Regions from separate parts of the Bradyrhizobium sp. ma5 genome, predicted to be linked through region 2. Evidence: riboswitches for the same ligand, from Rfam matches in the RefSeq annotation. Region 2 holds a riboswitch; the other holds the start of a gene.
What was found. Region 2 has a riboswitch for ZMP and ZTP ahead of ACE103_RS24430 (bifunctional 5,10-methylenetetrahydrofolate dehydrogenase/5,10-methenyltetrahydrofolate cyclohydrolase). Riboswitches for the same ligand answer to the same signal wherever they lie in the genome.
Positions count from the first base shown of each region.

Region 1 (4,405 bases), 2.3 Mb from region 2:
TCCGCCTATCCGAACGGCAAGCTGTGGCTGGGAGGCGCCTTCAAGGTGATCCCGAGCGAAAAGCAGTCGGGCAACATCACCGCGGTGAACTACAACACCGGCAAGATCAAGTGGCAGGTCAAGACACCCGAGCCGATGATCGGCGGCATCCTCGCTACCGCCGGCGGCCTGGTGTTCACCGGCGAAGGCAACGGCAAGTTCGCGGCCTATAATTCGTCGAGCGGCAAGGAGCTGTGGAGCTTCCGCGCCGGCGCCGGCGTCAACGCGCCGCCGTCGAGCTACATGATCGGCGGCAAGCAATATGTCGTGGTCGGCGCGGGTGGTAACACCCAGCTCGACTACAAGCGCGGCAACAACATCATCGCCTTCACGCTCGACTGAGCCGAAGCGGGATGCATCATCGCGCGTGCAAGCATTGGCGGGACCGGTTCGGTCCCGCCTTCGCTTTGTTTGATGAAAGTTCTAACTGCGTCATTGCGAGCGAAGCGAAGCAATCCATCGTGTCACCTATGCGGAAGCATGGATTGCTTCGTCGCTATCGCTCCTCGCAATGACGCAGGTGGACGGATACTGCGCCTTAGGATGAGCAGATGCTTGGTAAATTGATGATCTGCGGCGCCGCACTGGCGCTGATTACGGCCGCGGCGCGCGCGGAGACGATCGAGGAGAAGGTGCAGGTCTGCACCGGTTGCCACGGCGAGGACGGCAAGCCCGTCGACAAGACCATTCCGACGATCTGGGGCCAGCAGGCCGGCTATCTCTATATCCAGCTCCGCGATTTCAAGCGCGGCGATCGCAAGAGCGAGATCATGCGGCCGATCGCGACCCAGTTCGAGCGCGACGACATGCTGGCGATCGCGGAATACTTTTCGCAGAAGCCATGGCCGAATCTTGGCCAGCCCAGCGCGCCCAAGGACGTCGCAGCGAAGGCGCTCAGCGCCAGCGCATCGGTCGGTTGCCCGGCCTGCCACCTCGATCGCTTCCAGGGCGACGGCACGGTGCCGCGGCTTGCCGGGATGGGACGGGATTATCTTGCCAAGACCATCGCCGATTTCCGCACCCGCGCCCGCGGCAACAATCCCGGTATGTCGGACCTTATGATCGCGACGTCGCCGGACGACCTCGCCGCGCTTGTGGACTACCTGGCGGGGTTGTAGCGGCGAGCAGGTTGACCCTCACGCGAGCGCAGGGCTGTCGCATATGCGTTTTTGGCGGGCGGGTCGGGCGCGAGCGCCCGACCCCGTTCCGCGTATCTGAGCGTCAAAGTTCCGGTCAGTTCGGTCGAGACCCGGACACCACGCCTGGAACGGGAAAAGCTCGGCACATCTCGATGCACTCCGACCTGAGACGCGCGAGGATCGCATCGTCTCCGTTCGCCTGCAGAGCCCCCGCAATGAACTCGCCGATGCGGCGCATTTCGGAATCTCCCATGCCACGCGTGGTCGCTGCCGGTGTCCCAATTCGAATACCGCTTGGCCTGAGCGGCGGACGCGGATCGTCTGGAATAACTTGCTTGTTTGTGGTGATGGCGATGGCATCGAGCACGTCCTCGGCTGCTCGCCCGTCCAGTCCGACGGACGCTATCGTATCGACGACCATCATGTGATTGTCCGTCCCGTCCGTGACCAGCTTCATCCCGCGTTCCATCATCGCGCCGGCAAGAACCTTCGCGTTGCGCAGAACCTGTCGCGCGTAAAGCTGGAAATCCGAGGTCGCCGCCTTCTTGAGCGTCACGGCAGTCCCGGCCACGACGTTCATGTGAGGTCCGCCCTGCAACCCGGGAAAGACGGAAGCATCGATCCGACCGGCATTTTCCTTCCGGCACAGGATGATCCCGCCGCGGGGGCCGCGCAGTGTCTTGTGGGATGTCGTCGTCATGACGTCGAAGCCGGCATCAAGCGGATTGCGCATGACGTTCGCGGCAACCAATCCGCCATAGTGGCTCACGTCGGCCATCGTGAGCGCGCCAACTTCGTCGGCGATATTCTTGAACGCCGCATAGTCCAGGTCGCGCGGATAGGAGCTGTATCCGCACAACACCATCTTCGGACGTGCTTTACGCGCAATCTCGCGCAGCTCATCGAAATCTATCGCGCCGTTTGACGGTGCCGTCTTGTAGCGAACGAAGTTGAACAAACGCCCCATGTGGGACACCGGCGCGCCGTGGGTGAGATGACCGCCGTGGGACAGGTCCATAGCGAGAATCGTGTCGCCGGGCTGCAACAGGCCGAGATAGACGGCCTGATTCATCGGTGATCCGGAAAGCGGCTGAACGTTGGCGTGCTCGGCACGAAAAAGCGAGCAGGCCCGCTGGCGTGCGAGGTTCTCGACGTCGTCAGTATACTGCTGGCCGCCGTAGTATCTGCGTCCCGGATATCCCTCGGAGTATTTATTGGTGAAGACCGATCCGAGCAGTTCAAGCACCTCCGGGTAGGTGTAATTCTCGGACGGAATCAGTTCGACGCCGTCCTGTTGACGGCGCTCTTCCCCCACAAGGGCAGCGGCGATCTCTTGATCGTTGATGGACAGTTCGTTGCGAAACGACGGCATGATCGGGCTCCTCAACACGCTGTTTTTCCAGCAGATTGGTTGCCCAGGCGATCGGCGTCGGAACCCTTCGCGCTTCCCCGTGGTCTATTCCACGTTAGCTCGCCAGTCGCGCGATAGGACGAATGAGCACGGAGACTCTTCGCAAAGGAGAATTTAGCCGACCTGCGGACCTTCCGCAACCAATGAGTCGATCGCGTCAAGCTTCAGCGCGGCGTCAGCTCCTCGCGCAGCGCGGACAGGATCGTGAGATCGGCGGCGTGCTTGCCGGCCTTGTCGGCCAGCGCCGCATCGGCGCCGTGGGCGAGCAGCGCCTTCGCGATCGCCGGGTGGTTGCCTTCGGCGGCGATCATCAGCGCCGTGCGTCCGCGCGCATCGCGATCGTCGACCCTGGCGCCTGCGTCCAGCAGATACGCGACGACCTCGAGCGCCTGCGCCTCCGGCACGGTCTCATCCGGTCCGGTCGCCCACATCAGGAGCGTCAGATCGTTGGCGTAGCGGGCGTTGATGTCGATATCGAGCGCGAGCAACTGCTTGACGATTCCGAGCTGGCCGCCGGCTGCCGCATACACGACCGGTGGCTTGCCGGTGTCATCAACCTTGCGGCCGTCGGCGCCGTGCGCCAGCAGCATGCGCACCACCATGTCCCGGCCGGCATAGGCGGCGGCCGCGACCGCCGAGGCGCCGCTGCGTCCGCTGAGATTGACGTCGGCGCCGCGGTCGATCAGCCGCTGCACGATCGCGACATGGCCGCGCTCGGCGGCAAGATAAAGCGCGGTCGATCCCGCGAGGTTGCGCGCGTCGACCGGCGCGCCGCGGGCCAGCAGCAGGTCGACCATGTCGAGATGGCCGGAGCGGGCGGCGTGGCTGAGCGGTCTTGCACCGAGCCGGTCCCGCGCATCGACCGAGGCGCCGCCATCGAGCAGCGCAGTGGCGAGGTTTATGCAATCGGCATTGGCGGCCGAGAATAGCGTCAGCGAGATCTCGACTGCGCTGAGCTGGGCCTTGTCGGTTTCGTATTTGCGGATCAGCTCGCGGCAGCGTGCCGGGTCGGCCGCAGCAGAGCTGCTGTGAGCGTGGCCCGCAACAAACAGCGCGGCGAGGGCGATGCGGCGATACAAGACGTGTCCTCCGTATGGCCTGCTGACAGGTCAGCCATTTGGATTGAGCGTCGCATGATCCTTGGATGCTGCCAAGCCGCGCAGCGATTTTGGAGCCGCGCAGCGAAGTCGAGCCGCGCGGCGACGGGATGCCGCGCGGCGTTATCCAGCTCTAGCCGGTCTGCCCGGTGCTCGCATTGGCAACGGCGCGCGCGACATTGGCGATCACCTCGTTGCACTTCTCCATCGGAGCACTTGCCCCGGTCAGGTAGACCGTCACCACGATCGGCTTGCGGCCGGGCGGCCAGAACACGCCGATGTCGTTATAGGTGCCGCGATCGCCGGTGCCGGTCTTGTCGCCAACCCGCCAATCCCGCGGCACGCCGGCGCGCAGCCTCGTGTCGCCGGTCCTGTTGGCGACCATCCAGTCGACGAGTTTCTGGCGCGAGGCGGGTTGCAGGACATCGCCGATCGCCACGCGCTGCAAGCTTTTCAGCATCGCAACCGGGCTCGTGGTGTCGCGCAGATCGCCCGGCACGGCTTCATTCAGCGCCACCTCCCAGCGATCAAGCCGGCTGACATTGTCGCCGATGGTGCGGAAGAAGCTGGTGAAGCCGGCAGGCCCGCCGATCTCGCGCAGCAGCAGGTTGGCGGCGGTATTGTCGCTGAGGGTGATGGCGGCCTCGCAGAGTTCGGACAGCGTCATGCTCGATCCGACGTGTTGCTTGGCCACCGGCGCGTAGGCCAAGATATCCTTG
Region 1 is NZ_CP170156.1:7,509,625-7,514,029, reverse strand. Features, by position in the region: gene ACE103_RS35385 (pyrroloquinoline quinone-dependent dehydrogenase) at 1-381, shown strand, start outside; gene ACE103_RS35380 (c-type cytochrome) at 591-1,157, shown strand; gene glyA (serine hydroxymethyltransferase) at 1,273-2,550, opposite strand; ZMP/ZTP riboswitch at 2,585-2,670, opposite strand; gene ACE103_RS35370 (ankyrin repeat domain-containing protein) at 2,754-3,668, opposite strand; gene bla (class A beta-lactamase) at 3,820-4,405, opposite strand, start outside.
Region 1: it holds a riboswitch for ZMP and ZTP, as region 2 does, so the genes downstream of both, glyA (serine hydroxymethyltransferase) here and ACE103_RS24430 (bifunctional 5,10-methylenetetrahydrofolate dehydrogenase/5,10-methenyltetrahydrofolate cyclohydrolase) in region 2, are expected to answer to the same signal.

Region 2 (4,405 bases):
GGCGGCCTTTGCGTCAGCCTGCTGCTGTCGGCGATCGCGGTTGCCGGGACTGCGGCTTGGTTCATGCTCCCTGAGCCGAGCGATGCCGGAGAGCAGGATGTCAGGCCGGCGTCTTCCGCCGTCATCCGCTCCGCGCAGGATGCATCGACCGGTGCGCAGCCTGCCCAAATCACAAATCAAGCCGCTAGGGATGCGCCGGCCGCACCGGCAGGTGAACCGGCCACGGTCGGCATCGCCACCGCCGCGCAGCCAGCCGAGGCGGCCAAAGCGTCCGAGCCCGGAACCGAAAGATCGCCGCTGGACCGGCTGCGGATCGCTTCGCAATCCTGGCGGCGCGGCGGGCTGGGTTCGAAGATGCTGGTCACCCTGACGCTGCGTAATGCCAATGATTTCGCGGTAAAGGATATCCAGATCGCCTGCGCCTTCATCCGCAGCGACGGCAGCCCCGTGACGGAACGCAAGCGGCTGATCCCGGACACCATCGCTATGAAGAGCCGCAAGACCTATCCGCGAATGCTGATCGGGTTCGTAAACGTTAACGCAAACAAGGCGAAATGCGCCGTCGTGACGGCCAGTCGGGCTTAGTCCCTGCATCCCGAAAAAGTGACCGGGAATTGACTTGCCGGGTGAACCGTAACGGCCAGGCAGGAACTAACTAATAAGCCGACCGTTAGAGAACGACCCGGAAGCGCAGGATGGCGTCTGTCCGGGTGATCATGCGCAGACGATGAATTCGTTGCGCGATGGCTGGTGTCGTCGCGTCGAGTTGAACCGCGCCCGCAGCGCGGGGGGAGCTATCAAAATGCCTGTGGCGCGTTATTTCCTGTTCGTTGGTGGCGTGCTGCTTGCGCTGCTCTTCGTCGTCAATGCCTTTGTACCGCAGGAGGCCGTGGTCGCCAGCCAGGGCCTATCGTCGCCCGGCGTCGACAGCAAGACCATGGTACGCATCAAGTCGACCCAAAAACTGCCGGAGCGGGTGGTGTACGACACCAACCTGCCGACCCTCGTTCCGTCGCAGGTGAACGCGGTTGCCGCAGCGGCCCCGCCGGCTGCCAGCGACGCATCGGCGCAGGCCCGCGTCCGCAACACGTTCGCCCAGTTCATTCCGCCGGAGAAGGCTGACGCACAGAAGGGCACCGTGGTGGCCGAGGCGAAGCCGGCCGAGCAGCCGGTGCAGGCGCCGAAGAAGCACAAGATTGCGCGCAGCCATACCCATTCCCAGCAGCCGATGCGGCTGGCCCAGCCCGGCATGTATCAGCCTTATCGTGTCGCGCAGCAGCAGCCGCGCATGGGCTTCTTCGGCGGCTTCGGCACCTGGTAGGCGAGGACACGCCGCAATCGGCAAGCGATACGCCGCCGCAGACACTTGCGGCGGCATTTTCATGTCCGCGAGATCAGACGGGTAACCGGTTGCGGGAAGGCGGCCGGGTGGCCGGAACCGGTTAGCGCGGCAGGCGCGGAATCTTGTCGGCGAAGCCGTTGTAGCAGGTCAGCCGCTCGTCCTCTTCCTTGACGAACCGACAATCGGCAACACCCTTGGCAGGGGCGGCCTTCGGCTTGGGCTGCGGCTTGAAGATCTCGTCGTAGCACATCAGCCGCTCCTTGGTGGCGTCGTCGATGTCCTGGCAGGCCTGGAGCTTCTGCGCGACCGATTGCGGCTTGCCAGGTGCAGCCTTCTCGCCCTTCTTGGCTGCCGATTTCTTCCCGACCTGGACCAGCGGCTTGTCGCCGACCATCGGCTGCGGGGCCGCCGCCGGCTTGTCGGCGGCGGGGGGTGGCGTGGTGGCTGGAGCGGTGCCTTGAGCATGCGCGGCAGCCGGGCAGAGGAGCGCCAGCGCGAGGATGATATGTCTCATGATGAAAATATCCGAAGTGGCGTGATGACCGGAAGGATGGCGCCGGGGATCGGAAAAGCCCGGCAAGCGCCGAGGCTTATCGCAAGTTCTGCCCGAATCCTACCCCCGGAGGGGGCCTGCCCGGCACCGATCCACCGGCAAAGCAGGGGCAATTCGTCGCCGGTTCGGCCGCAAGCGGGCGTGATTTGCGTTTGCCGGGCCGGGCGGCTATGACGGCGCCATCTGCGCGACTGGCGCTTGGATGGACCACCATCGGGGAGCGCAGAGACTGAACGCCGCGCGCCTGGGCACCGCTTCGAAACGGAGGTGCCATGACGGCGAACATTCTTGATGGGCATGCACATGCCCAAATTGTCATCGACAAGGTTGCGAGCGAACTGGACCGGCTGCCCCGCGCGCCCGGGCTCACGGTCGTGCTGGTGGGCGATGACCCGGCGAGCCAGATCTACGTGCAGAGCAAGGTCAGAATGGCCGGGCGGCTTGGCCTGCGCGGCGAGGTCGAACGCCTGCCGGATGACGCCAGCGAAACCGATCTGCTGGCCAGGATCGATGCGCTCAACGCGCGCGATGATATCGACGGCATCCTGATTCAGCTGCCGCTGCCGGCGCATATCGACGCCTTGCGCGTGATGGCGGCGGTCGATCCCGCGAAGGATGTCGACGGCCTGCACGCCCTGAACGCAGGCCGGCTGTTTCACGGCGACGATGCCTTGGTGCCGTGCACGCCGCTCGGCTGCCTCAGGCTGATCAAGTCGATCCGGCCGGATCTCACCGGCGCTCATGCCGTGGTGATCGGCAGCTCCAATATCGTCGGCAAGCCGATGGCCGCGCTGCTGCTGCAGGAGCAGGCGACCGTGACGCAGACCCACATCCACACCCGTGGCATCAGCAAGATCTGCCGCCAGGCCGACATCCTGGTCAGCGCGGTGGGGAAGGCGGGCCTCGTGCGCGGCGACTGGATCAAGCCGCAGGCCATCGTCATCGACGTCGGCACCACGCGCGTCGAGAAGCCGGAGGGCGGCTACGCGGTCTGCGGCGACGTCTTCTTTGACGAGGCGGTGCAGGTCGCCGGCGCGATCACGCCGGTGCCGCGCGGCGTCGGCCCGATGACGATCGCCTGCCTGATGGAGAACACCGTGAAGGCGGCAAAGGCGAGGGCGGCCCGGCTGCAATAGCGCGGGATGCCTGCTGCGAGACGCGAGCGGCGGGTGCCGCGCGCGTCTCGTGCCCGGATGTCCCGTGCGCGAAGTTCATGACCCCTGAGGTAATGGAACGCCCGCAGCATTGGTCTATCGTCGCGCGACACACGGAGGCGGGCGATGCTGTATGCGGAAGATCTCACCGAGGGCCAGACATTCCAGCTCGGCACCTACACCATCGGCGAAGCCGAAATCCTGGAGTTCGCAGGAAAATATGATCCGGTGCCGATCCATACCGATCCCGTCGCGGCCTCGGCGGGCCCGTTCGGCGGCCTGATCGCAAGCGGCTTCAACACCATCGCGATCTATCAGCGGCTCGTCGTGGAGGCGATCTGGACCAAGGTGGCGGGCATCGTCGGGCGGAGCTTCGAGATCCGTTTGCCGAGCCCTGTCCGCCCGGGCGCCACGCTGACCGGGCAATCCCGGATCCAGAAGATCACCATCAGGCCGGAGCGGCGCGACGCCGTCGTGATCTTCAAGACCGAGCTCGTCAACGACGAGCAGCGCCCCGTCCTTGTCCTGGTTCTCGATGCGCTGATCCACATGCGGCCGGCGGAGCAGCAGCGGACATAACCTCTGCCCGGATCGATCTGGCCGCCCGGCAATGCTGCGGCTACCATGGCAAGCCTGCCCCGAACTGGGCGTATCAATGACGTCGTCCTGATATGGCCGGACCGCCGGGCGGCAAATTCGTCGATACGGTTGCAAGACGGATGGTGTGGGCGTGAAGCGCAGCAAGCAGACGCGCGGCGAGATCGAAGCCAAGCAGCACAAGGCTGAGGAATGGCGTCGCACGCTGGCTCAACGCGCCGCCGAACGGCTGCGCCTGCGCGACTACAAGATCGCGCTGGCGCGCGACGAGGTTCCGGTGGTCACGAGCCAGCTCGCACCCACGAACAGCTATTCGATTCCTGATTTCGTCGAACGCGGAACCTATCGGCCCGAGCCGTTCGTCTGCAAGGATTGCGGCGTTGCCGAGGTCTGGACGCCGTTGCAGCAGAAATGGTGGTACGAGACTGCCAAGGGCGACGTGTTCACCAAGGCCGTGCGCTGCCGGGTCTGCCGCACCAGGGCGCGCGCACGCAAATCCGCCGCCCGCCGCGTGCATCTGGAAGGGCTCGCGAGGAAGAAGCCTTCTGCCACGTAGCGAGCCGTTGCGCCTCGCGTCGGCCACATACACACAGCGATGGATCTGGAACCCACGCGCACGCGGTCAATGCGTCGCGCGTGCGGAACGTTTCGTGGCCTGATCGGTTCGAGACTTCGAAGCCTCCGGCGAGGGGTGCGGGCGGGGAGGAACCAGCCAGGGAAACATCCAAGGCCGGAACCAACAAAGAAGGAACAGCGGAT
Region 2 is NZ_CP170156.1:5,227,601-5,232,005, reverse strand. Features, by position in the region: gene ACE103_RS24445 (hypothetical protein) at 1-585, shown strand, start outside; gene ACE103_RS24440 (hypothetical protein) at 803-1,321, shown strand; gene ACE103_RS24435 (hypothetical protein) at 1,443-1,856, opposite strand; ZMP/ZTP riboswitch at 2,073-2,152, shown strand; gene ACE103_RS24430 (bifunctional 5,10-methylenetetrahydrofolate dehydrogenase/5,10-methenyltetrahydrofolate cyclohydrolase) at 2,168-3,031, shown strand; gene ACE103_RS24425 (MaoC/PaaZ C-terminal domain-containing protein) at 3,176-3,628, shown strand; gene ACE103_RS24420 (zinc-ribbon domain containing protein) at 3,780-4,202, shown strand; gene ACE103_RS24415 (hypothetical protein) at 4,404-4,405, shown strand, end outside.